One region of the Neobacillus sp. DFD-2R genome, then DNA from elsewhere that is predicted to be linked to it. Evidence: a T-box and tRNA genes for the amino acid it is inferred to sense, from the RefSeq annotation. Region 1 holds a T-box; the other holds one or more tRNA genes.
What was found. The T-box of region 1 lies ahead of thrS (threonine--tRNA ligase). A T-box ahead of a tRNA ligase gene usually reads a tRNA of that ligase, here a tRNA-Thr.

Region 1 (16,370 bases):
CAGGAAAAGGTATTAATTCAGGGTGATGTGAATCGCTTAAAGCAGGTGTTCATAAATTTGATCGCCAATGCCATTACATATACTCCATCAGGAGGGTTTGTAAAAGTCATCCTTCTCGAACAACTCGAAAAAGTAAGGGTACACGTGAAGGATTCCGGGGTTGGGATCGAAAAAGAAGAAATTCCACGTATTTTTGAACGCTTCTATCGCGTGGACCGTGCAAGAAGCCGAAACTCGGGTGGGACAGGCCTGGGCCTTGCGATCGTTAAACATTTAGTGGAAGCACATCATGGAATTATTAATGTACGAAGTGATGTTGGCGAAGGCAGTGAGTTTATCATCGAACTTCATAAATCTTTAAAATAGCCCAACGAGAGGGTTTTCGTAACCTATCATAAAATTTACAAAGGCTTTACAATTCCTGTATGCTTCATTAATATTGAAGGTTTATGATACTAAATGAAAGCCCCAATCCAAGGAGCCAAGAAAAAGGTGAAAGCAGACCCCGCTTTCACCTTTTTCGATTTTCAGAAATAAAAATTGGTCATAACCGTTATTTTCTTTTCTATTTCATCTCGTGATAAAATGGGAATGAGAAATAACGGTCTTTTTTACTAAATTACATACGATTTCTTATATTAGTAATGGAGGAAAATATGGATAAAAAGAAACTTGTGTTAATTGACGGGAACAGTATTGCATACCGTGCTTTTTTTGCGCTGCCCTTGCTAAATAATGATAAAGGAATTCATACGAATGCTGTTTATGGGTTTACCATGATGTTAATGAAAATTATTGAAGATGAAAAGCCAACCCATATGCTCGTAGCATTTGATGCCGGAAAAACGACGTTTCGCCATAAAACCTTTGGAGAATATAAAGGCGGAAGGCAAAAAACACCACCTGAATTATCGGAGCAATTTCCGTTTATTCGTGAACTTCTTGATGCTTATGGAATTTCGAGATATGAGCTTGAAAATTATGAAGCGGACGATATTATTGGTACCCTTTCTTTGACAGCCGAAAAGGATGGATATGACGTAAAAGTTATTTCCGGAGACAAGGATTTAACCCAGCTAGCTTCCGATAAAACGACAGTCGGGATTACAAGAAAAGGGATTACAGACATCGAAGAATATACACCTCACCATGTACAAGAAAAGTACGGCCTTATCCCTGAGCAAATTATCGACATGAAAGGCCTAATGGGCGATACCTCTGACAATATTCCCGGAGTTCCCGGTGTGGGGGAAAAGACAGCGATTAAGCTGTTAAAGGAGTATTCTACACTTGAAAATCTGTTAACTTCAATAAATCAAGTAAATGGCAATAAGCTGAAGGAGAAGCTTGAAGAATTTAAAGACCAAGCGTTAATGAGCAAAGAGCTTGCTACTATAGAAAGAGAAGCACCGGTAGAAATTTCTATAGAAAATATTGCTTATGAGGGTTTTACAAGAGAAAAAGTGCTGCCATTATTTAAGGAATTGGGCTTTCATTCGCTGTTGGACAAGCTTGGAGATGATAGTACTGTTCCTGAGCATCTTGAACTTGAAAAGATTGATTATCAAATACCTCAAGAAATAACAGCAGATTTATTTGCAAGCAACAATTATTTTTATGTTGAAATACTGGATGATAACTATCATTATGCAGATATTATCGGGTTTTCGATTGTAAATGAAAAAGGCCATTTTTATTTACCGACAGAAGAAGCATTGCAATCAGCCGCGTTTAAAACATGGGCGGAAGACGCCGGGCAAAAGAAAACGGTTTATGATGTAAAGCGCTCTGAGGTTGCACTTAGGAGACATGGCATTCATCTTAAGGGTGTTGAGTTTGATACATTGATTGCTTCGTATATTATCGATGCTTCCGAGAACATTGAAGGTCTCTCCTCGATAGCAAAAAGATACGATGTTCAAAAAATCCAATCGGACGAATTGTTTTATGGAAAAGGTGCAAAGCGAAAAATTCCTGGTTCCCCTATGCTTGCGGAACATTTGGTGCGTAAAAGTTTAGCAATGTCCGATATAAGAGATAAACTGGAAAATGATTTAAGGAGAAATGAGCAATACGAATTATTTGCAGAGCTGGAAATGCCTTTAGCGCTCATACTAGCAGATATGGAATCCTGTGGTGTGAAGGTAGACCGTAATCGTCTGCGTTTGATGGGTGTAGAATTAAACGAACGGCTGGTAGAAATTGAAAAAACAATTCACAGTTTGGCAGGTGAGAAGTTTAATATTAACTCACCGAAACAACTAGGGGTTATTTTATTCGAAAAATTAAACCTTCAATCCTTTAAGAAAACGAAAACCGGTTATTCAACATCAGCCGATGTACTGGAAAAGTTGGCTTCTGAGCACGAAATCATTGAGCATATTCTCCTTTATAGACAATTGGGAAAACTTCAGTCTACCTATATTGAAGGTCTATTGAAGGTAATTGATCCGAAAACGGAGAAGGTCCATACAAGATTTCAACAAACATTAACAGCAACAGGCAGGTTAAGCTCGATAGATCCCAACCTGCAAAACATACCAATTCGACTGGAGGAAGGCAGAAAGATTCGCCAGGCTTTTGTACCCTCTGAAAAGGACTGGGTTATTTTTGCTGCTGATTATTCACAAATTGAACTGCGTGTATTGGCTGATATTGCTGGTGATGAAAAGCTCATTCAGGCATTTAAAGATGACCTGGATATTCATACAAAAACGGCTATGGAAGTATTCCATGTAAACGAGGCTGAGGTAACTTCTAACATGAGGCGCCAAGCAAAGGCGGTTAACTTTGGAATTGTTTACGGAATTAGTGATTATGGACTATCACAAAGCCTGGGGATTACGCGGAAGGAAGCAGGCAAATTCATTGAGCGTTACCTTGATAGCTATCCGGGTGTCAAAGAGTATATGGATGATATAATCCAATTAGCAAAACAAAAAGGCTATGTTTCTACTTTAATGCAAAGAAGAAGATATATTCCTGAAATAACGAGCCGTAATTTTAACCTGAGAAGCTTTGCTGAAAGAACAGCCATGAACACGCCAATTCAGGGCAGCGCTGCCGATATTATTAAAAAGGCAATGATTGACATGGATGCTGCGTTAAAAGATCAAGGACTAAAATCCCGTTTGTTGCTTCAGGTACATGATGAATTGATTTTTGAAGCACCGCAGGATGAGGTCGAAATACTAAAGAAATTAGTTCCGGATGTGATGGAACATGCCTTAGAGCTAAAAGTTCCTTTAAAAGTGGACTATTCTTACGGCCCAACGTGGTTTGATGCAAAATAAAAGGGGGATCTGAATGCCGGAACTGCCTGAGGTTGAAACGGTCAGAAAAACGTTAGTTAAGCTTGTACTTCAAAAACAAATAGAGAATGTATCGGTCTATTGGCCGAAAATCATTAAAAAACCTGTAGAGGCAGAACAATTTATCGATGCCTTAAAAGGGGAAACCATTGAGGATGTGGGCAGGAGAGGGAAATTTTTAATTCTCTATACGGAAACATACGCCTTAGTGTCCCATCTGCGAATGGAAGGAAAATACGGATTATATTCAAAAGAAGACCCCTTTGATAAACATACCCATGTTATTTTTCACTTTACTGATGGAACCGAATTAAGGTACAGGGATGTACGTAAATTTGGAACGATGCATTTGTTTAGAAAAGGGGAGGAATTTCAAAAACCTCCATTGCTTGAGCTTGGTCCTGAACCATTTGAAGAGAGCTTTACTGAAAGATACTTGGTGAAAAAACTTGGAAATACTAATCGCAAGATAAAACCGGCTCTCTTAGATCAGAAAATCGTAGTTGGTCTTGGGAATATTTATGTGGATGAGGCTCTGTTTCGTGCAGGAATTCATCCGGAGAGACCTGCCAATACGCTAAATGAAAAAGAAATATCTATCCTTCATCGGGAAATTGTTAAAACCTTAAATGAAGCTGTCAAAAAAGGCGGAAGCACCATCCGTTCCTATGTGAATTCACAGGGGGAAATCGGTATGTTCCAGCTTGAATTATACGCATACGGCAGAAAAGGCGAAGAATGTAAAAGGTGTGGAACCCCGCTTGAAAAAACGACCGTTGGCGGCCGAGGGACCCATTATTGTCCTACTTGTCAAAAGCTTTAAATGATCTTTTTAAAACGTAAAATGAATTGAATAACACTAGACTGGCTCCTTCCATATACTATCGTAGTGATTGACAGGAAGGAGCCCTAAACATTATGTTTCAATTGTTCTCACTTCTTATACTAGCTTTTGCTCTCAGTCTTGATAGCTTTAGTGTAGGATTTACTTATGGATTGAGGCAAATGGTAATGCCATTAAAATCTGTGCTCATTATTGCAAGCTGCTCGGCTATTTCTATGATTCTTGCTGTGTCAATCGGACATGGTCTCGCAAAAATATTATCACCGAGCATCACAGCAAGCCTTGGGGGAATTATTCTCATTGCTTTGGGTGCAGGAGTTTTGTATCAATTTTTTCGGCCCGAGAAGGAAAAGGATAAGCTAGAACATGAAAAAACGATCGTAAATTTTGAAATCCGCTCACTTGGTATCGTTATAAATATATTAAAAAAACCAATGTCTGCCGATTTTGATAAATCCGGTACCATAACAGGCATTGAAGCTCTTATGCTTGGCTTTGCCTTGTCATTAGACTCCTTTGGTGCAGGTATTGGAGCAGCGATGCTCGGGTTTTCTCCATACTATTTAGCATTAACAGTAGCAATAATGAGTTCACTATTTGTCCTATTAGGCTTAAAGTGCGGAGCATTTTTCCACCGTTTTGAGTGGATTCAGAAGTTCACTTTTTTGCCGGGTATTTTATTAATGATGATTGGAATCTGGAAAATATTATAAATAAGAAAGGGTAAAAGCATGTCCCTAGTGATTGGTTTAACAGGCGGAATTGCCAGTGGAAAAAGTACAGTATCAAATATGTTAAAGGAAATAAAGATTACAGTAATTGATGCAGATGTTGAAGCACGCCTTGCAGTTCAAAAGGGAGAACATGCTTACGCTAAAATTATTGATGTGTTTAGTCATGATATTCTACTGCCAAATGAAGAATTAAACAGGCAAAAGTTAGGCTCGATCATTTTCCATGATGCTGAAAAAAGACAGCAACTAAATGAAATCGTTCACCCGGAAGTAAGAAAAAGGATGCAACAGAAAATTGAAAAAGCCAATCAAAACCACGAAGAAATTGTTGTTCTGGATATTCCTCTTTTATTTGAAAGCAAATTAACGTATATGGTAGACAAAACACTCCTTGTCTATGTGGATAAAAGCATTCAACTGCAGAGATTAATGGAAAGAAATAACCTAACAGCCACGGAGGCAGAGGCTAGGGTGAATTCCCAAATGCCCCTTTCAGAAAAAGTCATCTTAGCGGATGCGGTTATTGATAATAATGGATCAATTGAGGAAACTAAAGAACAACTTAATAAAGTGTTTATGCAATGGAATTTAAATAAGAATATTATATAGCAAAAAGGAGAAGAGGTTGCCTCTTCTCTTTTTTTGGGGCGAAAAAAATGAGTATTCCTATGCTTTTGAAATATCAGAATTATAAAACATTAAAAATCCGCAGTTTATTTATCGCATTTTTTGATAAATATGTTATACTAATTACTATAAAACAAGTTAAAAGTATAACATTAATGCGGAAGGGGCCGTAAAATGAAATCAAGAATAGCAATAAACGGTTTTGGGAGAATTGGGAGGATGGTTTTTAGAAAAGCGATCCTTGAAAAAAAACTTGAAGTTGTAGCGATAAATGCGGGCTATCCTGCAGAAACTTTAGCTCATTTAATAAAATATGATACAAACCATGGACCTTTTGAAGGGGAAGTTATCCCTTTTGATAATGAGTTAATTGTAAATGGCAAAAGAATTAAGTTATTAAATTATCGAAATCCAGAGGAACTTCCATGGAAGGAATTAAACATCGATGTAGTTATAGAAGCGACCGGTAAATTTAATTCCCGTGATAAGGCTGCGCTTCACTTGGATGCCGGGGCTAAAAAGGTAATCCTAACAGCACCTGGTAAAAATGAAGATGTTACAATTGTTATGGGTGTAAATGATGAAATGTTAAATATCCACCAACATGATATTATTTCAAATGCATCCTGTACAACCAACTGTTTGGCACCTGTTGCAAAAGTATTGGATGAAAGATTTGGTATCGAATGCGGTTTAATGACGACAATCCATGCCTACACCAATGATCAAAAGAATATTGATAATCCACATAAAGACTTACGTCGAGCAAGAGCTTGTGGACAAAGCATCATTCCGACAACGACAGGAGCTGCAAAGGCTTTGTCACTAGTGATGCCGCAGTTGCAAGGTAAGATGCATGGAATGGCACTTCGGGTACCAACACCAAATGTATCTCTTGTGGATTTAGTTGTAGACCTTAAACAGGATGTCACAGCGGATGATATTAATAATGCCTTTATTGATGCTTCACATGGCTCGTTAAAAGGCATTCTGGAATTTACTATGGAGCCGCTTGTTTCAGTTGACTTCAATACAAATCAACATTCAGCTATCATTGACGGGCTGTCAACGATGGTAATGGGAACAAGAAAAGTTAAAGTATTGGCCTGGTATGACAATGAATGGGGATATTCGTCACGTGTTGTGGATCTTGCGCTTTATGTGGCAGAAGAAATGGCGAAAACCAACCAAGTAAAAGTGGGTTGAAAAAATTGCTGTCGATTGACAGCTTTTTTTTGTGGCCATTTTGTCTACTTCGCATAAAATGAAGCTGTAAATACTGTTTTTTTAAATAATAAGAGAGAAATATGCCCATCGAACCCTTTTGCATTATTAGACTTTTAAAAATTTTAATTTGATAGGTTGCAAAATAAATATAAACAAAGTATACTAGTCATCGTGAACTTCTTGAAATTAGGTAGCAGATAATTACTTAAAGGGTTAGGACCTCTCTGGACTAACTTTCCCCCGTGGTAGTTACTTGGGTACCGTCAATAACAGGATTTCAAGATCGAAGCGGAAAAAGGTTAGAGGGGGAAATAAGAATATGGAAACAATGGGACGTCACGTTATCTCTGAATTATGGGGATGCGATTTTGAAAAATTGAATGATATGGATTTTATTGAACAAACTTTTGTAGAAGCAGCACTTAAATCAGGGGCGGAAATTCGCGAAGTAGCTTTTCATAAATTTGCACCACAAGGTGTGAGCGGTGTTGTTATTATTTCTGAATCACATTTAACAATTCATAGCTTCCCTGAACATGGTTATGCAAGCATTGATGTGTATACTTGCGGTGATTTGAATCCAAATGTTGCTGCTGATTATATTGCTGAAGCATTAAATGCTCAAACTCGTGAAAATATTGAAATCCCGCGTGGTATGGGTCCTGTAAATGTAAAACAGGCAAAGGTTCTTTAATTAATTATAAAAAATAACCCGTAAAGAGGTGTATGAAACCATACATCTCTTTTTATTTTCTCTCCGAATGTGTAAACTAAGAAAAAAGGGATTAATTATTGGAGGAAAGTCATGGCTAATTTTGGGAACTTATTTTTACGATTTAGTAAACAAATTGAAACATCTGATTCTTTAACGGATGAACAGCTAAAGACACACTATTATAAGGCGAACTTTAACCAGCTATTTCAAACAGTTGAAAAGCTATTTCATGATGATGTTGATTGCCGTATCACCACCGTTTCAAAAGAGCATGGGGAAATCGCTGTTGAAGTCACTAAACCTATCCCCTGTTTCCTTATCGCTACGGTTGTAACTGAAAGACCGTTGGAGACGGCTGTAGACTTCAAAATTTCAACAGAACGCTTTTCATTAGCTGGGAATTACCCAGCCTTAAAAAAGCGAATTATCTCCTATTATCAACGTCTAAACCAACTACATACATTTATTAGATCGGGTAAAAACAGATGATACTTGTACTTGTGTAAAGATTTTCTTTTTAATAAGATAATAGTAAGAATACTGCTAAGCATTGGTGCGGATTTACGGGATAGATTTGGAGTTGATTAATCATGAAATGCCCATCATGTCAAAATTACGGTACACGTGTGCTGGATTCCCGCCCTGTTGATGAGGGGCGAGCAACAAGAAGAAGACGGGAATGTGAAGAATGCGGATATCGCTTTACAACGTTTGAGAAGATTGAAGAAATCCCGCTTATTGTTGTAAAGAAAGAAGGTACCAGGGAGGAATTCAGCCGGGATAAAATCTTAAGAGGCCTTATTAAGGCATGTGAAAAGCGTCCTGTTGCCTTAAAGGAATTAGAAGATATAACCCAAGGGGTAGAAAAAGAACTCCGTAATCAAGGGGTTTCTGAGATAAAAAGCGAACTGGTTGGCGAAATGGTGATGGACAGGCTGGCGCATGTTGATGAGGTCGCTTATGTCCGCTTTGCTTCAGTTTACCGCCAATTTAAGGATATTAATGTATTCATTGAAGAATTAAAGGAATTGATAAAGAAAGAGAAATCTTAAGGAGCTAATGCGGTATTTAGCTCCTTTTTATAAGAAAGGTTTGAAAAATATGGTGCAGCATTGGCAGGAACTCGTTCCTATCGACCGTTATATTGTAGCGGCAAATGGTTTGCTGCATGATTATGATCGCAAAGTGCTGACATTTTTATATCAGCCCTTAATTGGATCCACTTGCTTTAGTTTATATATGACGCTATGGGCAGAGCTGGAGGAGAATCGCTTATGGTCCGAATCCTCAAGCCATCACCTTTTGATGAATCTATTAGAAATGAATTTAAAGGAAATATACGAAGCACGCTTAAAATTGGAAGGAATTGGACTGCTGAAAACATTTGTCAAGACAGATGAAGGAGAGCGGTCATTTATCTATGAGCTGCATCCTCCATTAACTCCTGAGCAATTCTTTTTAGATGGTATGTTAAATATTTATTTATACCGAAAGATAGGGAAAAATCATTTTGCCAGACTTAAACGATTTTTTAGCGATCAGCAAAAGCCTAAAGAAAGTGAGTTTCTTGATGTCACAAGAGCATTTCAAGATGTGTTTGAATCGGCCACTCCAGGAAGTCTTCAATATCTTCAGGACATTTCAGGGGAATTTGAAGCGGATGGCAATCAACAGTTTATTGGCCGAAGAGACCCGCAGCCAGTGCAAATTGATACCCATACCTTTGATTTTGACCTGTTGATGGCCGGTTTAAATGAATCGCTTGTGCCTAAGAAGGCCCTAACCCAAAAGATTAAAGAAGTAGTTAGTAATCTAGCCTTTCTTTATACCATTGATCCCATTCAGATGAAAAATATCATATTAGGTGCTATTAATGAGAACAGTGAAATCGATATCGAGGAATTACGAAAGGGTGCCCGGGATTGGTATCAGTATGTAAATCAAGATCAGTTACCTAACCTAATTGAACGTACTCAGCCTTCCAAACATCAAGTTCAAATAGCAGAGCCGAAAACACAGGAAGAAAAATTAGTACGTTACTTAGAAACCACCTCGCCGCTTCAATTTTTTAAGGATCTCTCAGGCGGTGGCGAGCCTTCTCGTTCTGATATACAAATCGTAGAAGATGTGATGTTCAAACAAAAGCTTTTGCCGGGTGTTATCAATGTGTTGATTCACTTTGTAATGTTAAGAACAGATATGAAATTTACAAAAGGCTATGTTGAAAAACTAGCAGGTCACTGGGCTAGAAAGCAGGTTAAAACGGTAAAAGAGGCAATGGAATTGGCAAAGAAAGAGCATAACACCTATGTTGGTTGGGGCGATGGAAAAAAATCAGGGAAATCAGCGAAGCAAAAGTCTATTCGGACAGAGGTCCTTCCTGATTGGTTTGACGACAATTCCAAAGAAGCTGTTAAAGATACATCAAATGGGGCAAATTCTGAGCTTGAAGCAAAGAAGCGTGCCATTGAAGAAAAATTAAAGGCATTCCGAAAATAGGAGGTGATGAAATATGGAAAGGATTAACCAAACACTGAAACGATTAGCCTCAAATGAGAACTTTCAGAAACGTTATGAAAAAATGCGTCATGACACACTTCAACATCCCGATATTAAAGCTTTCTTAACAACGCATCAGAATGTGATTTCCCAAGAGATTATTGATAAAAGCTTGATTAAATTGTACGAGTATACCAATCAAAGTAAGGAATGTAACCACTGTCCAAGTCTTGAGGGGTGTATCAATATTATGAAAGGTTACCACCCGGAATTAGTATTAACGCGGAATACAATCGATGTGGTCTATGAACGATGCCCAAGAAAAATTATGGACGATGAAAAAAGGAAAAATCAACAGCTTATTCGAAGTCTATATGTACCTAAAGATATCTTGGAAGCTACCTTTGAGGCCATTGAAGGAGATTCCGGCAGGCTCGATGCAGTCGACAAGGCAGCCACTTTTTTAATGAATTACGAGACAAACAAAAAGCAAAAAGGCTTATATCTCTATGGGAAATTTGGGGTAGGAAAGTCTTATTTGTTAGGCGCTATCGCAAATGAGCTGGCAAAGAAGCATATTTCATCTATGATTGTCTATGTCCCGGAGCTATTGAGAGAGATGAAAAGTGCCATCGCCGATTCAACCTTAAATGGAAAAATAGAAGCCCTAAAAAAAGAGCCAATCCTCATGTTTGATGATATAGGCGCTGAAGCTGTATCCAGTTGGACTAGAGACGAAGTGTTAGGCCCGATTCTGCAATTTCGGATGCTTGAAAACCTTCCAACCTTTTTCACTTCGAATTTTGACTTTCAAGAGCTGGAGCATCATTTAACCTATAGCCAGCGTGGTGAAGAAGAGAAAATGAAAGCAAGGAGAATCATGGAAAGAATTCGGAGTTTAAGTGAACCGGTGTTAGTAGATGGTCCGAACCGGAGAACTTAAGATTTACAGATCAAGAAAAAGGATTGCCGAACAAATGTCGGCAGTCCTTTTTCTTTTTTACTAACTTCTATTTTGGTCAAGTTCCCCATATATATTAAAACAAGATATGGTCTAAGGGGGGATTTGGTTGGCAGAGATCATCTTCCAAAGCAAGATGGATGCAATCAGGTTTTATAATCACTTGCTGAAGTGTTTATCATATAGTCAGGAAAATAATGATATTCTTCTTTATGAAGATCGACTTATAGTGGAAATTATTGATAGCAGCCTGTCTTATGCTGTATTGAAAAAGACAAAAGAGGCATTTTACGAGTTTATTGTTAAAATAAAGCAAGATGATTGGCTAAGAGGCATTTTAAAGGAACATTATTACTATGAGGATCCGGAAGAGCAGCAGCAAATAATGGAGATTATTTATACCATCCTTGAAGGGCAAAGAGAGGATTTAGCAGCCTTCTTGAAGGAAACCAGCGAAGAGCCGAATATCAGAGCTGCTATTGAGCAAATTTTTCAAAATAATGTTTCGTTTTCTTTTGATTCATTTCACAAATTTCGTTTGCGCTCTTATATTCAGAAGTTGAGAGGTTATGTGGAAATTTCAATTGATGAGTATAAAATGGAGCAGGAATATCAAATGTTTGTTCAAACACTAAGGGAGTTTTTAGCAAACCGTAAACCTAAAATGGGCATTCTTCATTTATTGTTTGATGAAGAGGTTACATTTTATACGGAAGATTTTGAGGAAATCAAACGTGGAGAATTAGTCAAAATGGTTGACCGGAAATTACTGGTGAATCATCCGGTTTATGTTGATTCTGTTTCAATTGCACCGCTATTATCACTTGCGCCGACGACAATTTTTCTTTATGCGAAAAATCCTGATGAACCGCTCATTAGAACAATAAAAAATATCTTTGAGGAAAGAGTCACAATTAAAACATTTGAAGCTCTTCGTGCTACGATGAAGTGGAGCATTAAAGATGATACCAATTCGGAGAATCATGGATAAAACTAAATAATATTGCAATAATGAAAATTATTAGGTTTATGTCCCTTGATTTTTTAAAATCAAATCATTATAATAACCTACATAGTAAAATATATGCAGCAAAAGTAATGATAAGGATAACAGTATTTTTTTACGAATCTCAGAGAGGGAGAGCTTGGCTGAAAATCTCCTATTACGGAATCAATACTTACCACCTTTAAACTTCAGCAGTGAACCCTTATGATGACCATGAGGCAAGTAATCGCTGACGGCAACAACCGTTATCTGACCTAAAGTCATTTTTAATGAGCCTTTAACGTTTATTAGAATTGAAAAATTGGGTGGAACCACGTGTTAATCAAAACTCGTCCCTTTTCCAGGGACGGGTTTTTTTATTTTTTGGCTGTGTTAATGGCCATTGTTGATTTTGTAACTATGTTGATTGGAGCGCAAATCAACAGGCAAGTTTAACACAACCTATTTTTTAAAATTATAATTTAACTTAGAAAATTGTCTAGCTCCAGCGCCTAGGGGCTCGGGGTTATAAGCCAATCCGGCATGAAGGTTAAAAAGCAACCTTCATGCCGGCTCGTCTTATACCTGTCGCCCCTGGGCAAGGCGCTTCCGCTTTTCTAAAAAGGAGGAATTACCATGTCAGACGTTGTTAAGATTTCGTTTCCGGATGGGGCAGTAAAGGAGTTCCCGTGTGGAACAACAACGGAAGATATTGCTGCATCCATTAGCCCCGGTCTTAAGAAAAAAGCGATTGCCGGTAAATGGAAGGGTCAAATGTTTGATCTTCGCCGTCCAATCCTTGAAGACGGTTCAATAGAAATTGTTACAGCTGATTCGAGTGATTCGTTGGAGGTTTTGCGCCATAGTACAGCTCATTTAATGGCTCAGGCGATTAAAAGACTGTATCCAAATGTAAATCTTGGTGTGGGTCCGGTTATTGAAGGCGGATTTTATTATGATATCGATCTTGACGAATCGTTAACTCCTGAAGACCTTCCGAAGATTGAAAAAGAAATGGCGAAAATCGTAAATGAAAACATTGAAGTTGTTCGCAAAGAGGTTAGCCGTTCTGAGGCAGTGCAACTGTTTAAAGAAGCAGGTGACCCTTATAAACTCGAACTAATTGAAGCGATTCCTGATGAGGAAACAGTAACCATCTATGAACAAGGTGAATTTTTTGACCTTTGCCGTGGTATCCATGTTCCCTCAACCGGAAAGATTAAAGAATTTAAACTTTTGAGCATCGCGGGTGCATATTGGCGCGGCGACAGCAATAATAAAATGCTGCAGCGTATTTATGGCACTGCCTTCTTTAAGAAAGAGGATTTGACAGAGCATCTCCGCTTGTTAGAAGAGGCGAAAGAGCGTGACCATCGCAAGCTGGGTAAAGAGTTAAACCTATTTACAAATTCACAAAAGGTGGGTCAAGGACTTCCGATCTGGATGCCTAAAGGGGCGACAATCCGCCGTATCGTCGAACGTTATATAGTCGATAAAGAGGTACGCATGGGCTATGACCATGTTTACACTCCTGTGATGGGAAGTGTCGATCTTTATAAAACTTCCGGACACTGGGATCATTACCAGGATGATATGTTCCCTGTCATGGAAATGGATAATGAACAACTCGTACTTCGTCCAATGAACTGTCCTCACCATATGATGGTTTATAAAAACGGTATTCACAGCTACCGTGAGCTTCCGATTCGGATAGCAGAGCTAGGCTTGATGCACCGGTATGAAATGTCGGGTGCTCTATCAGGATTGCAACGAGTTCGCGGTATGACATTAAATGATGCCCATATCTTTGTCCGCCCTGATCAAATTAAAGAAGAATTCCAACGCGTTGTTCGGCTGGTGTTGGATGTTTATAAAGACTTTGATATTAAAGATTATTCTTTCCGATTATCTTACCGTGACCCTCAGGATAAAGCGAAATATTTCGACGATGATGCGATGTGGGAAAAAGCACAAAGCATGCTAAAAGAGGCGATGGATGATCTTGGGTTAGACTATTTTGAAGCAGAAGGGGAAGCGGCGTTCTACGGTCCTAAACTCGATGTTCAAGTTAGAACTGCTTTAGGTAAGGATGAAACACTCTCAACTGTTCAATTAGATTTCTTGCTTCCTGAACGATTCGATTTAACTTATGTTGGTGAAGACGGTAAACAGCACCGCCCGGTTGTTATTCACCGTGGTGTCGTCTCCACAATGGAACGTTTCGTTGCATTCTTAATTGAGGAATACAAAGGGGCATTTCCAACATGGCTTGCACCGGTTCAGGTACAGGTGATTCCTGTTTCACCGGGAGTTCATTACGAATATGCGAAGCAAGTGCAGGAAAAGCTTCAAAATGAAGGTTTCCGAGTAGAGTTAGATGGTCGTGATGAAAAAATCGGCTATAAAATCCGTGAAGCACAGATGCAAAAAATTCCATATATGCTTGTTGTCGGTGATAAAGAAGTGGAAGAATCGGCCGTAAACGTCCGCAAATATGGAGAGCAAAACTCAGAAACAAAGCCATTTGCAGAGTTTCTTGCATCGTTAAAAGCAGAAGTTGCAAGAGGATAAATTTAAAAGGAGAGAGGGATCCCCTCTCTTCTTTTATGAAAAAATAAAAATAAACCTATTGAATAATTCTATTGATTTATGCTACAATACATTTCGTTGTCATATAAATAGTTGTTTGACATTGCGTCTTTGTTTATGATATAGTAACTAAGGTGTAAAAAATAGAATACGATTTTGGGAAAAGAAGAAGCACCCGCTTCTCACCTGATTGACGCGAATAAGCAGTTGGCAGGTATTACGTGAACAATTGATTCATTAACTATGTTTCGTAAAGTGTGGGTGTTTTCATCCGCACTTTTTTTGTTTGTGTATTTAAACAAAGCACTGCTTAATACTTGTCGGTTCACAAGGTGTCAAGCGTCAGGTTTGAAAAAGAAGCCTATTTTAAAACAGCACCATCTTGACCCTTTCGTTGTATTCACATTAACCCTGGAGGTGGCTAATTATTAGCAAAGACATGTTGTTAAATGAGGGCATTCGCGCTCGCGAAATTCGCCTAATTGATCAAAATGGCGAGCAGTTGGGGATTAAAACCAAAACTGAAGCCTTGGAGATTGCCGGACGAGTGAATCTTGATTTGGTACTTGTAGCACCAAATGCAAAGCCTCCGGTAGGCCGGATTATGGACTATGGCAAATTTAAATTTGAGCAGCAAAAGAAAGATAAAGAAGCACGTAAGAATCAAAAGATTATCACTACTAAAGAAGTTCGTCTCAGCCCAACGATTGATGAGCATGACTTTAATACAAAGCTTCGTAATGCTATTAAGTTTTTGGAAAAAGGCGACAAGGTAAAAGCTTCAATCCGTTTCAAGGGCCGGGCGATTACCCATAAAGAAATCGGTCAGCGTGTTTTAGATCGTTTTTCTGAAGCGTGCAAGGAAGTGGCTACTATTGAGTCTCATCCGAAAATGGACGGTCGTAGCATGTTTCTTGTTTTAGCACCTAAAATCGACAAGTAATAAGGAGGACTACCCCAATGCCAAAAATGAAAACTCACCGCGGCGCTGCAAAGCGTTTCAAAAAAACCGGATCTGGTCAGCTTAAGCGTGACCACGCTTATACAAGCCACTTATTTGCTAACAAATCTACAAAAGCTAAGCGTAAACTTCGCAAATCAGCTCTTGTTTCAAAAGGCGATTTCAAACGCATTCGTCAATTATTAACATACGTTAAGTAAACTAGAAGTGATCGATTTATATAGGAGGGAATTACATGCCACGTGTAAAAGGCGGTACAGTTACGCGCAAGCGTCGTAAAAAAGTTCTTAAATTAGCAAAAGGTTATTTCGGTTCAAAACATACATTATATAAAGTTGCTAACCAACAGGTTATGAAATCTTTAATGTATGCATTCCGCGACCGTCGCCAGAAAAAGCGCGACTTCCGCAAACTTTGGATTACTCGTATCAATGCAGCAGCTCGTATTAACGGTCTTTCTTACAGCCGTTTAATGCATGGCTTAAAGCTTGCCGGTATCGAAGTAAACCGCAAAATGCTTGCTGAATTAGCAGTAAGTGATGCAAACGCATTTGCTGAATTAGCAAACGTTGCAAAACAACAATATAACAAGTAATTTTTTTAAAAGCCATTCTCTAATCGGGAATGGCTTTTTCTATAAGGGGATTGGAGAATGGATATAAAGACATTGGTATTCGTGGCATTTTTGATTATGAACATAATTGGACTTTTTATCATGAAGATTGATAAAAATAGGGCGATAAAGCACCGGTACCGGATTCGTGAGAAAACGCTATGGCTTGTAGCATTCTTTGGCGGCGCAGTGGGAACAACAATGGGAATGCAGATATTCCGCCATAAAACAAGGCATTTGTCGTTTAAAATTGGTTTTCCATTGCTGGCAATAGGTGAAATTATTCTAATTGTATACTTAAGCC
Region 2 (16,370 bases), 1.8 Mb from region 1:
TTTTCATTAATGACCGAACCAAAAATCATATTTAATTCCTCGTTTGAAGCAGCAGCAACTATATCGGCTGCCTCTTGTACTTCATAAAGACTTAAATTGAGACCGCCTGTTATGTTCATGATCACACCATGAGCTCCATTGATGGAAGTTTCCAGTAACGGACTATTTAAGGCTTTCTGCGCAGCTTCAGCAGCACGATCTTTACCTGTGGCAATACCAATTCCCATTAAGGCAGTTCCTTTATGGGACATAACCGTTTTCACGTCAGCAAAATCAAGGTTGATTAAACCCGGCACAGCAATTAAATCGGAAATTCCTTGAACACCCTGCCTGAGTACATTATCCGCTTCACGGAAAGCTTCTATCATGGGTGTTTTTTTATCTACAATCTCCAATAATCGATCGTTTGGAATAATAATTAAGGTGTCCACTGAATCCCTCATTGCGTTAATTCCAATTTCCGCGTTTGCTGTACGCTTGTGTCCCTCAAATTTGAAAGGACGTGTTACAACCCCAATTGTCAAGGCACCAAGATTACGGGCAATTTTAGCAATTGCAGGCGCTGCCCCTGTGCCTGTACCACCGCCCATTCCGGCCGTAACGAAAACCATGTCTGTACCTGCTAACACTTCTTCGAGCTGTTGTTTGTTTTCTTCCGCAGATCTCATTCCTATTTCCGGATTTGCACCCGCTCCTAAACCTCTTGTCAATGATGCACCGATTTGCATTGTGATCTCTGCTTTTGATTGATTAAGAGCTTGTGCATCTGTATTAACGGCAATAAATTCTACACCCTCAACTCCTGCCTCGATCATTCGGTTCACGGCGTTGTTTCCCCCGCCGCCAACACCGATGACTTTAATCGTAGCAAACTGGTCTATATTTGTATCAAAATCCATCATTATTATTCCTCCTCATTCATCCAAATTTCCTTGATTTACACTAATCATGGTTACCCGAAGAACTTCTTCATATTATTCGAATTTTCCATTTTTTATAAGTTAGTAGATTAGGAGGCAGAAAATTTTTCAGTTGCATTCTCTTTATCTCAAACCAAAACGTAAGCCTGAAGCATTCCGAAGAAAAAATAAAGTGGGAAAATATCGCAATTTGACCCGGAGTCCTCTGTGGGTAAGCTTTCCAACAAGGAAGCTAGCTATTTAATATATCCGGATGGCCAAACAGGCCTCCTAACCCACCCCTCCAAGTAGTTGATAGAACGGATCTCTTACGATTAAATAGTTGTTAAACATGATTTAGTTTTTAGTCTACTTAACCCTAATTCTATTGTCCAGTTAAGTTAAGCCCATTTGTCATATCCTTATGACAGGCATTTCGACTCAAGGATAATAAGGCATTTAGCGCATTACTCTAAATAACACCTGAGTGAAGCAAACTTGGGGTATGATACATTCATTTTTCTCCTGCCTTAAATTAGTTTTTGTAAATTTTTGTTCTTAAAAGAAAAATACATACTTAGAGCTACTTTTGTAAGTTAAAAGGACTCGGCCGTATTTTGTATCTTGAATCTGAAGAAATTCACGCCTTAAGGTAAGTTGCGTAGTCATTATTTCATTTTTTAAAATATTTTTAAAAAACTATCTATTTTTTATTCCCATCGGGAGGCTTTTATGTTTAAATAGGAGCAGTAAAATGAGAGGATGAATTTAATGTCACACTTTACAAATGCAACAATCATCAAAAAAGCAAATATATATTTTGACGGGAATGTCACAAGCAGAACGGTCGAATTTCAGGACGGGACCCGAAAGACTTTAGGCGTTATGCTTCCGGGCGAATATGAATTCTCTACATCACAAAAAGAAGAGATGGAAATTCAAGCTGGAAAGCTGGAATATAAATTAAACGGTCAGGATTGGAAGCTAATTCAAAATCAAGGTGTTTTTTATGTGCCTGCTAATGAAAGCTTTTTATTAAAGGTTCATTCTATTGTTGATTATTGCTGCTCCTATCTACCTGAATAGCAATCACACATTCTATTATTCGCTGCAAAAAAGAATAATTTTCAACAAATATAATTACGATTCGATTCTTAAACGAACTCATTATAAAAAACCTCGATTAAATCGAGGTTTTTATTTTTCATTATGATCATCTCATTTGATAACATAACATGATTGTAGTTAAAAAAATTTATGATGCACTGGAACCAAAATTATCGTTTCTGACAAAATATCGTTTGCCGTCCCTCTTGTTCATTTTCTTCAAAAAAGAGCACTTTCCAACCGCCAAATTCAGCTAACAACTCTTTTGGCTGCAGTTTATATTGATTAGATACTCCGTGATTCCCGTTATGCGGTGACTGATAGAAAGTTTCCATGAATAAATAACCATCCTCTTTTAGGATACTCTTAACAATGGGAAAAAGTGAGCGATCAAGGTAGTAGGTAATTACAACTAAGTGAAAAGAATGGTTTTGCCAATGAATATTTTTCCATTCCGTCAAATCGCATACCCGAGGGTCGATTTTGAGATTATATTTTGCAGCCTGTTCTTGGATATAGCTGATAGCAACTTCAGAAATGTCCTTCGCTTGGACTTGATAGTTCATACGCGCAAGGAACAAACTGTTTCCACCAAGGCCACAAGCAAGATCTAGGGCAGTGCCTCCTTTAAGATAAGCAGCTAGATTCTTTAATCTGGAATTCGGCACAGGTTCCTGTAGCTGATCAATACGTTCTTTATGTTTCGTATTCCATTTCATCCTAGTGTCCATTTGAAAGCTCCTCGTATTGGTTCTTCTATCATCATACTCCATTTAAGGGAAAACATCGTTGAGGTATGGTCGTGATTATGCACCCGTTTTTAATTGAGTAGAAATTATTGACTCTGATACGTTAGTATCCAGCTTTAAAATGTCCGCTAATTTTTGGTGGAGTCTTTCTTCTTCTCCACTCCCTTTCGTTTTCATTCTTATGATTGGAATATTGTACTTCTGCAATATCTCATCCTTCATTTTGTCACGCTTAAGCTGGGCAGGATTAGTTGCATGGTATGCATATCCGTCCAACTCGGCAACCAAAACCGGCAATCATTCGGACTGCAACCGTTTGTTTTTCTCTTGCTCTGTCCGAATCCAGACCTCATTCGGACAGGAGCCGTTTGTTTTTTACTTACCTTGTCCGAATCCACACCTTATTCGGACAGGAACCGTTTATTTTTTACTTGCTTAGTCCGAATCCACACCTTATTCGGACAGGAACCGTTTATTTTTTACTTGCTTAGTCCGAATCCACACCTTATTCGGACAGGAGCCGCTTGCTTTTTACTTACCTTGTCCGAATCCACACCTTATTCGGACAGGAACCGTTTATTTTTTACTTGCTCAGTCCGAATCCACACCTTATTCGGACAGGAACCGTTTATTTTTTACTTGCTCAGTCCGAATCCACACCTTATTCGGACAGGAGCCGTTTGCTTTTAGCTTAACTTGTCCGAATCCAGACATCATTCGGACTGCAACCGTATATTTTTCTCTTGCTCTGTCCGAATCCAGACCTCATTCGGACAGGAACCGCTTGCTTTTCACTAGCTTAGTCCGAATCCAGTCCTCATTCGGACATCAACTGTTTATTTTTCTCTTACATAGTCCGAATCCAGGCCCTGCCTTTTTTTGCTAATCAACACTTATTATCATGAATTCCGAACGTATTAAGTAAAAATATATTTTTACTTCGCCTAACTGCTAGCCAATCGATATAGGGTTTACATAAGTTTATTCAATAAAAATTCTATTTTCCCTAATAATTTTACCTTAATGGAATCATCCAGTTTCATTTCGTCCATGGTCTCTTTCATTTTGCCCATCCATAGTTCAGCTCTTTCCGGAGCCATATGAAATGAATGTCTTTCTTTAACCTGTGATACTTGATTGTCGTGATCTTGAGATGATTCTTCAGAAATTAAGCGGTTTATAAACGATCTTTGTCTACTTTTGAGCAGTTCAATATCCACGTTTCTTTTTTCAAACATCGAAATATAGTAGGAATCCTTTAGTAGCTTATCGTAAAAGCGTTCTACTAGCTCATCAACTTTTTCCTGTCCTAATGTAATAGTCATCGGTTAACCCCTCTTTTTCATGAAAGTAGTATTTTCTACTACAATTATAGTATAAACAAAAAATATCTATGTGATTTATATCACGAAAGCCCACTCCAACTGCAGCTGGAATGGGCTTTGTCATTGAACAGAGTAAAAACACACTGTCTCCTGTGATTAAAATCCTAGCGATTATTCATTTCATTTGGATGTGGACCTTTACGCCTATCGCGATTTAATTCATTAATTGCAGTCATTTCATCCACAGTTAGGTCGAAATCAAACACATTAAAGTTTTCTTCTATTCTCGATGGGGTCACAGACTTTGGAATAACGATCGTATTATTTTGTAAGTGCCAGCGTAAGACAACTTGTGCCGGAGTTTTGCGATGTAACGAAGCAATCCTTTTAATCGCTTCGTCTTGTAAAACTTCTCCTCCCTGATCAAGAGGACTCCATGCTTCGATAAAAATATCATGCTTTGCACAAAACTCTTTTAAAACATTTTGTGCAAGGTATGGATGACACTCAATTTGGTTTACAACAGGCTTTACCTCACACTCATTTAAAATACGTTCTAAATGTTCAATTTCAAAGTTACAAACTCCTATCGCCTTCACTCGGCCATCATGATAAAGCTTTTCTAATGCTTTATATGTATCAACATACTCATCAAATTGAGGAGTTGGCCAGTGAATCAAATACAAATCAACATAATCCAGACCTAATCTTTCTAAGCTTTCATCAAAGGCTCGTAATGTATTTTCATAGCCCTGATCACTATTCCAAACTTTTGTGGTAATAAATAATTCTTCACGAGGAACAGAAGATTCTTTTAAAGCTTTCCCAACACCTTTTTCATTCTTATAGATCATCGCTGTATCAATGGATGTATATCCTACTTCAAGTGCTTTCGCAACTACATTGGATGCTTGATCATCTTCCACTTGCCAAACACCAAATCCAAGTTGCGGCATTTTTACACCATTGTTTAAGGTAACGAAATTCATTTTGCATTTCTCCTTTTAGCATTATTTTAATGAATCTAATCTATGTGAAAGATTAAGAGATTCCTTCTATGATCTTGAAGCTTGCACCCCAAGCGATGGTTTTCGAACTAAAACAAAATACGATAGGAAGGCCATAAAGCTTGCAAAAAAGATCACGACGCCCATTGGAATGGCTGTATACTCTCCTGCAATTCCTACAAGCGGAGCTGTTAATGAACCAAGTACAAATGGCAATAAACCTAATAGCGCTGAGGCACTTCCCGCAATATGTCCTTGTGTTTCCATGGCTAATGCAAAAGACGTTGTTGCAATAATTCCGATAGAAGCTACTAAAAAGAATATGGGAACGGCGACTGCGAAAAGTGGTGCTTTTAAAAGGAGAGCGACGAGTAATACGGCACCCGAAAAGTTAGAAATAAGTAACCCGATCTTTAAAAACGTTCTCTCCGAAATGATGTCTGTAAAGCGGCCAACCGTCTGGCTTCCAATAATTAAAGCAATCCCATTCGTTCCAAATAATAGACTGAATTCTTGAGGAGATACACCGTAAATATTTTGATAGACAAAAGGAATTCCGGATACGTAGGCAAAGATTCCTGCAATGATAAAACCTTGAGTGAGGGCGAACCCGGCAAATTGGCGATCTTTTACTAAAGAGCCGAAATTCTTCAATAGTTGAGATAAGTTACTTGGGACGCGGTTTTCCTTTGGTAATGTCTCTTTTAGTTTCACTGAAGCAGTGAAGAGTAACACCCCGCCAATACAAGCCAAAACAAGAAAAACCCCCTTCCAATCAGTAAAAGCGAGTATACTGCCTCCGGCAATCGGCGCAACGATTGGGCCGAGGTTACCTACTAACATCAATAAAGCAAAAAATTTGGTTAGTTCCCTTCCGCTATAGACATCACGTACAATGGCCCTAGAGATCACGAGTCCACCTGCTGCTGAAAAGCCTTGTATAAAACGAGAACCGATAAAGAAATAAATATTGGGTGCAAACGAGCAAGTTAATGAAGCTAGTAAGTACAAGCCGAGAAAGATAAGCAATGGTTTACGGCGACCTTGAACATCGCTCAAAGGACCAATAATCAATTGCCCCAAACCAAGGCCTAATAGGCATGTAGTTAAACTAATTTGTACTAAAGAAGCCGTTGTATGATATTCTTTTACAATCGTGGGAAATGAAGGCAAATACATATCGATTGTAAAAGGTCCTAAAAGTCCAAGTGATCCTAAAAGTAACGCAAGCTGTAATCGTTTCTTTCCACTTAATTTATTCAATTTTTCATCGCCTTTCTATAAAAACAGTCATCTTCCGATGGTACCTGTTTTTATTTTCACAATTATTTTTAAATGTATGTGCATGCATACAAATTACCATGTTACAAAACAATCCGTCAAATTTAAAGATTCAGAAAAAACAGACACATCCCAATCGGCACTATACGCACCAAATAGTACCTCGGACCAAAAAAAGAAAGTTCTATATCTAGAAGAGGACACCCGTTAATCGAGTCCAATAATCAATCGTACCATTAGTCATTTCAAGACTTAATTTGTTCAAGTAAGCCTTGCAGCTCATCTATAATCGTTTCTTTAGGAAATGCATTTGCAAGGGTCTTATAAAACGTAACAAAAGCCTCTTTAAGCATCTCTTCTCCTTCCGTTGTTAAGGAAGTGAAAATGGCTCTTCGGTCATCGACGCAAATATGCCTTTTTAAGGTTCCACAGCCCTTTGCTTCAAATCTGCTTACAAGTCTCGATATAGCGCTTTGACTTAAACCCACCATACTCTGAAGTTGTTGTAATTTTAATTTTTTCCCGGGGGCTTTGGATAAAAATAAAAGCACGTAAAACTCATTTAAAGATAATTGATGACTCTGTTGGAGGTTATTTTCTAATTCATTGGTAATTTTCATTTGTATGTTTGTTAGAGATAACCAACTCGTGATCAGCTGATTTTTTTGATTTGATTCCATTCGTACACCTACTCCAGGTTCTACTATTTTTCCAACTGCAAGAAACATCCGTACTTATTATGCATTATAAATGTTTATGTGTCACTGCAAAGGTCCTGATTTTTATAGTAAAGGCCAAATCTTTTATCGTCAAACCGGATCATTTTCAAAGCATTCATCGCCATCTATCCATTGTGTTTCTTTGCATATTGCTCCTTCAGCCTTGCAGTTAAACTTTTAAATAACTCTTCATCTTTCTGATCCAGTGCCACATCAATCTGTTTTTTTACTATCTCTATCTCTTTTTCCAGCAAAATTTCGTCCAGAATATCATCTACTATTTTTTCGTCCTTCTGAACTTGGTTATACTGTTTAATATTTTCTAATACCGGGCTTTCAATAAGTTGCAGGTACCGATGATTGAGCATTTTTCCACTAAAATGAATGATGATATTAACTTTTTCACATGGATTCATCATTAGATCGCCCAATGCCTTTGATACTTCATCTGTTTTGCGTTGATTATAGTAAAACGAAAATCCGGGTTCATCCGAATTCATGCTTGAAATCACAATCGTTTTCCTACTTAGCATGATTTTCTCAGTAAAAGAAACATTTTCAAGTATGTGAAAATTATTGATTATATATTCTATTACCTTACGTGCCTCTGAACGTTTCAGCTGCTGATGTTCTAAAAACCATTTAAGGAAATTCCGTTTTTCAATCGGTGACACCCATTTACCCATAAAAACACACCTACTATATTCATTTCTCCCTATTTTATCATGTTATGGTAGATACGTATTAAAGCCTCAAACAAAAATGTAGGAAATTTACTACTCTTTCAAAAATAAATTCTCTAATAACACCCACAAAACTATGTAGCAGTATCATCTTAATCCACTCATAACCCTCTTGAAATATATTGATAGCGCATTATTCGCAGAAGGTGGAGTCACATTAACGATCTTGCATGAAATTCTTTCAAATAGACTTTATTAAAAAATAACCTCAGTCAATTGACTGAGGTTATTTTTTAATCCACTTTTTAGTTAAAAGCAGGAAGGCGGTTAAATGGCGGTGTCAGCAGTGCGTGATAAATCATCAGCATCGATTCCGCCTATTTGTTTTTTAGACCAGCAATCTTTAAAACTAAACATATCTTTTCGATGAACCTCACTTTATTCTTCAGTATCGAATACAAATTTTCCCACAAGGGCTGCAATGATACCACCTATGATTGGAGCAACGATATATACCCATAATTGAGAAACAGCTTCACCGCCGGCAAATACTGCTGGTGCAAGGCTTCGTGCAGGGTTAACTGAAGATCCTGTCAATGGAATACCAAATATGTGAACTAACACTAACGTTAAACCAATGACAAGTCCAGCAAAAGGGGTATTACCATTTTTACCGGTTACGACCATAATGACTAAAATAAAGACGAATGTTAATACAGCTTCAACTAAGAATGCACCCGAATATCCAAGATGTTCAAAGCCATTTTGTCCTACATTTTCTATCGTCATGTTAGATAATTTTAAAAAGGCAACTAATATTGCAGTTCCTAAAAAAGCACCTAAAACCTGTGCTACTAAATAACAAAGAAGTTCAGAAGCATTTATTCGTTTGTTTACAAACATGGCAATTGACACTGCCGGGTTTATGTGGCATCCGGAAATGGTTCCAATACTATAGGCCATTGCAACAAGGGATAATCCAAATGCCAGAGCAATTCCTAAAATACCAATTCCATGAATTCCGCCACCTAAAACAACTGTTCCAGTTCCGAACAATACCAGTATAAATGTACCGATAAATTCAGCAAATCCCTTCTTTAGCATAATAACTCCTCCTTACACGTAGTTAAAACGCAATTTTGCATTGAATAGGGTAATTTTGTAGGATTTTTAGATTTAGCTGTACCGGATCCGTTGGCAAATGACTAGACGGTAAGTTCTCACCAATTGGTTTTTATCTTAGAGCTCTAAGTTACTATGAATATATGACATATATGAGTCGAATTAGACTTTTTTTGTGTCTGCTTTTTTGATCTAATTTCACTTCAACAACATCTTTCTGTATCAACTTGTTTGAACAAATGAAAAAACACTAAACTCAAAAATGAGTTTAGTGTTTTTAGCTTTCCGGTTTATGTAATAGCCCACACAATTTCACTAGTTATGGCTGCTGCGTTCCCGCCCTGACCCGTTCTTAGTGTCTTTGTTGGACTATGACTCCGCAGGTAGGACTCGAACCTACGACCGATCGGTTAACAGCCGATAGCTCTACCACTGAGCTACTGCGGAATAATGGCAAGTTAGTTTGCTAACGTAAAAAACTTTGGTGCGGGTGAAGGGAGTCGAACCCCCACGCCTTGCGGCGCCAGATCCTAAGTCTGGTGCGTCTGCCAATTCCGCCACACCCGCAAATTTTAGTGAGTTAATGGTGCCGGCTAGAGGACTTGAACCCCCAACCTACTGATTACAAGTCAGTTGCTCTACCAATTGAGCTAAACCGGCATAGTTAAGTGGAAATGACGGGAGTCGAACCCGTGTGCAAAGATATTGGTACTTATACATCTACGAGTGTAGTCAGTAAAATTAGTTTCGCCCACTTCTTTAGCCTACTGACAGGCATTGAAGCGGCTAGTCCGGTTATTCTCTTCCTTCATCCTCAGACGGCGGAATTCGGCGTAGTCCACTTAGAATGAGTCCCTTACCCTACCACATGGACGATGGAGGGAGGAACCGCTAACGACTGTTATTAAGCAGCGAAAGCGAAGTTGTTGTTTTGTTTGCCAGTTATAGGCTTTGACGTTTTTACGTGGCCGATCCCCACGACTCGCAATATAAGCTCAAACTATCCCTGTCGATACCAAGACATTCCCATATTATAATGGCAGAGAAGAAGGGATTTGAACCCTCGCGCCGGTTACCCGACCTACACCCTTAGCAGGGGCGCCTCTTCAGCCTCTTGAGTACTTCTCTATAATAAAAACCATATCGCAAAGTTCCGTTAAGAACTTACAAGAAAAATATATCATCTATTCAAATTGGAAGATAGCTGTAAATTTTGGTAGTTCAAAAGTCCTGATTATACACTCAGGAGGTCATTCATTTTCCACCCGGTTCCTTATATTTCTTGATAAATTGCTTGATTAAACTATTTAATTGAAAGGCTGCCTTTGTTGGAATTTGGTGCTTCACATCCTGGATCCACATCAATTCATTATGCGGTAATTTTTCATGCAATATTTTGGCATATCGATGAAAACCTTGATCTTTTTGTCCATAGATTAATAAAATGGGGCTTTTTATATTTTTTAATTTATTTGTACAATTATAGGACAAGCTATACTGATAATATTCTTTAATATTTTGGGCAGTTCCCTTTTGCTCTTCCTTTACCATTTTCCAATATGAAGATTTGGTTGAATTCGACCAGGTTACATACAATGCTAATGCTGAAAGGGCCTTTAATTTTGTAAAGGTAATCGCTGCTTTAATTTTATTTTTTAAGACCCTATCGCTTACTTCAGACATACCGCTAATGACGATCCCACCTGAAGCTCGATCCGGATAAGATAGTAGAAATTCAAGGGCGATTGTCCCTCCTGTTGAATAGCCGCAAATAAAGGCCTTTTGAATTTTTAGATGATCTAATAAAAGCTTCAAATCTTCTGCAATCAAATGATAAGTTAAAGGCTGTTTTGAAAATGAACTTCTTCCATGTCCTCTAATATCGAAGGTAATAACCAGGAAATCCTTTGATAATTCCTTCATTTGGTTCTCAAAATTTAAATGAGTAAGTACCGGAGGATGAATAAAGAGTATAGGTATCCCTTGACCTTGAACCGTAAAATAGATTCTGCAGCCGTTCGCCATCATGAAGGGCATGTATCTGAACACCTCAGTTTTAAAAGAGTTTCTAACTAGGACAAGACAAATTATATATGCTTTAAATTTTTTAAAAGTTATTTTTATGATTCCAAAATTTTTCACTTTTATCATTGAAGACGATAAAAATCTTATTAATCCAAAGAAATCCTTTTTAAATCTGTGTATTAGTCAAAGACTACCCTGGAAGACTATGAACGTAATTCTTAATTAACCCATCCATCTGAACGATCATTAAAAATATTCAAACAAACAAATTCAGTGTTGATTGTGGAACTGAATCGGATGTTTCAGCTTAGCATTTTTCCCCAAACGAGCCTTTTCCAATCAACTGTCGTGGAGGGATTTTTCATGGATTTATGTATCATTATTCATGGATTCGCAGGAAACCCTTGGGAAATAGAACCATTGGCACATGCCTTAGAAGGAATGGGTTACGAAGTAATGACCCCATTGTTACCTGGTCATAGTATGAATAAAGAGCGGATGCAAAAAGCTACTGCGATGGATTGGTTGCAAATGATGGAGAAAATCGTTAAAAAGGCAATTGAAGAAAACAAAGAGATTCATTTGATTGGTTTTTCGATGGGGGCAATGATCGCTTCTATTATGGCGTATCGTTATCAAATATCAACCCTGATATTGCTTTCTCCAGCAGTTTACGTGCTGACACCACACTTATTAAAAATGAAGCTAGACCAATTTTTTCGCCGTACTAGAACGAAAGAAAATGGTTTATTATTCGGTCAAAGGATTCTTAAAAATCCGTCATTCATTCGTTCTACTCCTCTTTATAATGTGTTCCAATTTCAAAAAATCGTCCGAGAGGCGAAAGTGATTTTTCAGCATATTACCATCCCAATTTGTATTATTCATGGTCAAAAGGATGAGACAATAGACCCAAAAAGTTCGGAATTCATTTATCGTTTAGTTTCATCAAAAGAAAAAGAGTTACATTATCTTCCTCATTCAAAGCACCACATTTGTAGGGATTGTGAAGTTGACACTGTCATACAAATAGTTACTAAGTTTTTAGATGTTCACAGAACATGATGGAAACACTGGAATTAACCTACTAAAGATTTATCCTGTTGACCATGATATAGTATTTAATGTCGCTTTTGGACGAATGAACATGAAATGGTGAGTAGTCGCGGTTCCTTAATGGAGCTGAGGAAAGTCCAGGCTCGCACAGTGCTGAGATGCCTGTAGTGTTCGTGCCATCCGCAAGGTTGGGCAGTTGATGATAGGATCGACTGACGGCGGTGAAATCATGCTAAGTCCCTCGGGATATGCTGAGAATAACCTGAAAGTGCCACAGTGACGGAGCTTTTCCGGAAACGGAAAAGGTGGAACGGGTAAACCCCACGAGCGAGCAACCCAAACTAAGGTAGGGGCATCATCCTGCGGGAAATGAACCTAACGGATGAATCGGCCATCGGTCGATAGATAGATGACTACTACTTCCGGTACAAGGCAAGAGCCGATTGCAGTACGGAAGAACAAAACCTGGCTTACAGCCATTTCATGAACTGATTTTATTTTTTATATACGAAAAAACTAAAAATAATAGATTTTTTCAAAATGGGTTTACTTCAATAGGTAAACTTTAAATCTCATAGAGAGACACACGTCATTTCACATAGGAAGTAACGTGTGTCTTTTTGTTGTTATATAGGGAGACAGGTAGAAAATTGGCTGACATAGTCAGATGAACGTAGACCATTCTTTTTCTTACTCAAAAATAGCAACAGGGCGTGCCCAACCTGCACTGGCGTCTTTTATCTTTATTGGAAAAACAGCTATTTTAAAACCAAATCTTTTAGGTAATAAGTCTAAGTTTGCTAGCTTTTCAATTTGACAATACTCTGCTTCTTTTCCAACATAATGAGCGGCCCAAAGGACACCATCGCGCGGGTTCTTTTTAAAATCCTCTGCTTGTTTATAAAGTGGTGTATCCCATCCCCATCCGTCCGTTCCCATTACCTTAATCCCCTTATTAATCAGCCATCGTGTCGCCTCCGCAGAAACTCCTGCATGGACAGCTGCATAGTTTTCCTGATAATATTTTTTATCCGCATCCGTTCGGACAAGGATAATATCGTATGGCTGCAATTGATAGTCCATTTCTTTTAATTGTTTTTCAAATTCTCTAACCTCAATCTCATAGCCTGGTTGTTTATCGCTAAAATTAAACAGAACCCCGTTGCCGTAGAACCATTCAAGAGGAAGTTCATCAATGGTTCTGGAGGCTTTACCCGCAGTAGTAGCAGCATAGTGCCATGGTGCATCCACATGAGTACCGGTATGTGTGGTTAAGGTAACTGTTTCTACTGCCCATGCTGCACTGTCTGGAAAATCACTAGGTTTCAGGCCCAAAACCCGAGCAGCTTGTTGTGCTCCTTGTTCATGTGTTCCATAGATAATCTCTGGTGGAAAAGGCTCTTTTGCATTATTGTCTAATGGTACACTTAAATCAATAATACGTAGATTCGGTCGATTCAATTTTTAAAACCCCTTTTTAAAGTTTTTATTGGGATTAAAATTTGACAGGTTTGAGATAGCTAGATAGATTTATCAATGTTGTAAATAACAAGAGTTATTAGTACCTTTTAATATTTACTACTAATTGACTTTTTCTATTCCAGTTTTCTTACTTAGAAAAAAGAACCTAAAAAGTGCCTTACCCATAGTATTTTTAAGCGCAATCTTTTTGGAAGGAAAGCATCGTTAGTACCTTAGCGCCCTTCTGACATTCCTTGCAAAATCTAATGGATCATCAACAGCTTCAATATTAACGTAAATCAAATTTGGATTATCAAATAGCCACTCATTGTGTATAGATGAAACTATTATTCCTTGTTTAAGAATGGAAGCAACAAAATTCTCGACTTCTTTTTGCAGGAGTGCTACCCTCCCTAGGCACAATGCTCGTCCGGTCTGATTATCTCTTGATTCAAATGAGAAAGAAGAAGTAACTCTGAAACGTTTTCCTAAAATTATTGTTTGTATTTCATTTCGATTTATAGTAGCAACGCATTTTCCTCCTGCAAATCCCTCTTGTCCGCCGATAATTCTAGCAAACTCTTGACAAATTAGTTCATCATTAGACACCAACTATACATCTCCTTTCTAATATATTTAGGATATGAATAAATGAATAGATTTGAAACGGACATACATTTATTTTGTAATAAAAAAATACAGAATAATTTGTATACAATCTATTTTATGGTAAATTTTGGTTTTATTTCCTCTTTTAAGGTGAAATACAATTGAATAAAATGGATATATACCTTTTCCCCCACGGAAAATCTACACACTACAAAGGACTCCCTAATGGAAGTCCTTTGTTTTTTTTCTCATTATCTATTCTAAATTCCAATCCTTTAATTTTGTGGTCACTCGTGGTCGCATTCGTGAACAAATTAAATTATGCAAGCCTGAACACAATTCCGTGACCGCCCTTCGGATACTCCCATTTAATATTTTGATGCGGGCAGCCAATGCGGCAACTGCCGCATTCATGACAGCCTTCGTAACCAACATGCATGCGTATGTCTTCCCATTTATAAATCTCTGCCGGGCAAAAGATCGTACATATTTTATCAGGACATTGTGTTAAACAAATATCATTATCTTTGACATGAAGATGAGATTTTGTATCGGCATTGAAGCGAACAAGGTATTGCTTTTCTTCGATAGACTGATATTTTTTCTGTTCACTCATTATTTCATCACCTTCCAAGCTCGATACACATCTCGAGCGAGTTTGAATTTTTCTTTACCTGAGCCAAAACCACTCCATATTTTCTTTTGTTTTTCCCATTTGGACGAACCATCAACGGTAAAAAATTGACTCGCTGCTTTGTTCACCATTGGAATATAGGCATCAAAATATTGCGGAAATTTATTAAAATGATGGGTAGAATCCTTATATTTTTTCATATCCTGGCCGACAAACCCATTCATTAACTTAACACGGTAATGGTCGAGCATACCAACAGAAAAATCTCCTGCTTCCTTCGCTAATAGAACCGTTTCCGCTGCTAACCTTCCGGAAGTCATCGCCAAGTTAGAACCCTCACGATGGATGGCATTGACTAATTGGGAGGCATCCCCAATCACGATAACACCGTTCCCGACAATTTTCCCCATTGAATTATAGCCACCCTCTGGGATCAGGTGGGCTAAATACTCTTGCGGCTCGCTTCCTTGAATATACGGGCGGATCATCGGATGGTTTTTCACATATTCAAGTAAGTCATATGGTTTAATTTTATGTTTGATCAGCCCGGACAAAAGGGTACCCACACCAATGCTTAACGTATCTTTATTGGTATAAAGAAACCCTGTGCCCAAAATTCCTTTTGTGGCATCTCCAAATAATTCAATGGTGCAGCCCTGATTTTCTTCGAGGTTGAAGCGGTCTTCAATCACTTTTTTATCAAGCTTCAAAATTTCCATCGTCGCTAAGGCTACTTCATCCGGTTTATACTCCTTATGAAACCCAAGCTTTTGTGCCAATAACGAGTTTACACCGTCTGCTAAAACAACGACATCGGCATAGATATCTCCATCCGGTCGGTCGGTTCTGACGCCGACAACCTTCCCATTTTCAACAATACATTCTAATACGACGGTTTCCGTTACTAAGATCGCACCTTGTTCTACCGCTTTTTCGGCAAACCACTGATCAAAATTAGCCCTTAATACAGTAAAGTTATTGTAGGGTTCCTTTCCCCACTCCATTCCCTTATAACTAAAGGTGACGGCAGACTCTTTATCCATCATCATAAATCGTTGTTCAACGATCGGGCGCTCGAGGGGAGCTTCCTTATAAAAGCCCGGGATTATGTCCTCCATCATTTTTCGATAAAGGACACCTCCCATGACATTTTTTGAACCCGGATACTCTCCTCTTTCCAAAAGCAATACGTTTGCGCCGCCTTTTGCTAAGTCATGCGCACAGGAAATTCCAGCTGGACCTGCCCCGACAACAATACAATCAAACTTCTCTGGCATAACTTACGCTCACCTCCTCTTTAGATAATGCCTTTTTAAACTGTTCAATTAATAATGGCACGATTTCAAATGCATCCCCAACAATTCCATAATGACAAGCTTGGAAAATAGGGGCTTCCCTGTCTTTATTAATGGCAATGATTAAGCCGGAATTTTTCATCCCTACTACATGTTGAATCGCACCGGAAATTCCGATCGCAAAATAAATTTTTGGCGTTACCGTTACACCGGTTTGACCTACTTGGTGAGCATGATTAATCCAGCCCGCTTCTACTACATCCCGGCTGGCACCCACTGCTCCGCCAAGAGTTTCTGCTAAATGGTGAATTAACTGAAAGCCCTCAGGACTCCCTAACCCTTTTCCACCGGCAACAATGATGTCCGCTTCGTCGATTCGGACTTTTTTTGTAGTTTCC

Region 2: it has a tRNA-Thr gene. The T-box ahead of thrS (threonine--tRNA ligase) is inferred to sense a tRNA for this amino acid. The anticodon was not compared.

What each region holds. Positions count from the first base shown of each region.
Region 1 is NZ_CM173228.1:1,323,415-1,339,784, forward strand. It holds gene pnpS (two-component system histidine kinase PnpS) at 1-366, shown strand, start outside; gene polA (DNA polymerase I) at 657-3,293, shown strand; gene mutM (DNA-formamidopyrimidine glycosylase) at 3,307-4,134, shown strand; gene ytaF (sporulation membrane protein YtaF) at 4,230-4,868, shown strand; gene coaE (dephospho-CoA kinase) at 4,887-5,498, shown strand; gene AC3ANV_RS06390 (glyceraldehyde-3-phosphate dehydrogenase) at 5,691-6,722, shown strand; gene speD (adenosylmethionine decarboxylase) at 7,063-7,437, shown strand; gene AC3ANV_RS06400 (hypothetical protein) at 7,549-7,947, shown strand; gene nrdR (transcriptional regulator NrdR) at 8,049-8,510, shown strand; gene AC3ANV_RS06410 (replication initiation and membrane attachment family protein) at 8,560-9,957, shown strand; gene dnaI (primosomal protein DnaI) at 9,971-10,900, shown strand; gene ytxC (putative sporulation protein YtxC) at 11,028-11,909, shown strand; T-box leader at 12,008-12,264, shown strand; gene thrS (threonine--tRNA ligase) at 12,540-14,474, shown strand; ribosomal protein L20 leader region at 14,650-14,781, shown strand; gene infC (translation initiation factor IF-3) at 14,932-15,435, shown strand; gene rpmI (50S ribosomal protein L35) at 15,453-15,653, shown strand; gene rplT (50S ribosomal protein L20) at 15,689-16,048, shown strand; gene AC3ANV_RS06445 (DUF1294 domain-containing protein) at 16,106-16,370, shown strand, end outside.
Region 2 is NZ_CM173228.1:3,149,746-3,166,115, forward strand. It holds gene ftsZ (cell division protein FtsZ) at 1-902, opposite strand, end outside; gene ppnP (pyrimidine/purine nucleoside phosphorylase) at 1,671-1,985, shown strand; gene AC3ANV_RS15850 (class I SAM-dependent methyltransferase) at 2,177-2,737, opposite strand; gene AC3ANV_RS15855 (DUF2726 domain-containing protein) at 2,813-3,052, opposite strand; gene AC3ANV_RS15860 (protoglobin domain-containing protein) at 3,727-4,080, opposite strand; gene AC3ANV_RS15865 (aldo/keto reductase) at 4,245-5,069, opposite strand; gene AC3ANV_RS15870 (multidrug effflux MFS transporter) at 5,136-6,350, opposite strand; gene AC3ANV_RS15875 (MarR family winged helix-turn-helix transcriptional regulator) at 6,614-7,048, opposite strand; gene AC3ANV_RS15880 (YpiB family protein) at 7,213-7,773, opposite strand; gene AC3ANV_RS15885 (MIP/aquaporin family protein) at 8,209-8,874, opposite strand; RNA gene ffs (signal recognition particle sRNA small type) at 9,184-9,268, opposite strand; tRNA gene AC3ANV_RS15895 (tRNA-Asn) at 9,268-9,339, opposite strand; tRNA gene AC3ANV_RS15900 (tRNA-Leu) at 9,375-9,459, opposite strand; tRNA gene AC3ANV_RS15905 (tRNA-Thr) at 9,477-9,552, opposite strand; RNA gene ssrA (transfer-messenger RNA) at 9,559-9,920, opposite strand; tRNA gene AC3ANV_RS15915 (tRNA-Ser) at 9,930-10,020, opposite strand; gene AC3ANV_RS15920 (alpha/beta fold hydrolase) at 10,147-10,929, opposite strand; gene AC3ANV_RS15925 (alpha/beta hydrolase) at 11,281-11,982, shown strand; RNA gene rnpB (RNase P RNA component class B) at 12,069-12,451, shown strand; gene AC3ANV_RS15935 (cyclase family protein) at 12,664-13,434, opposite strand; gene AC3ANV_RS15940 (DUF1259 domain-containing protein) at 13,660-14,046, opposite strand; gene AC3ANV_RS15945 (ferredoxin family protein) at 14,363-14,659, opposite strand; gene AC3ANV_RS15950 (FAD-dependent oxidoreductase) at 14,659-15,954, opposite strand; gene AC3ANV_RS15955 (electron transfer flavoprotein subunit alpha/FixB family protein) at 15,938-16,370, opposite strand, start outside.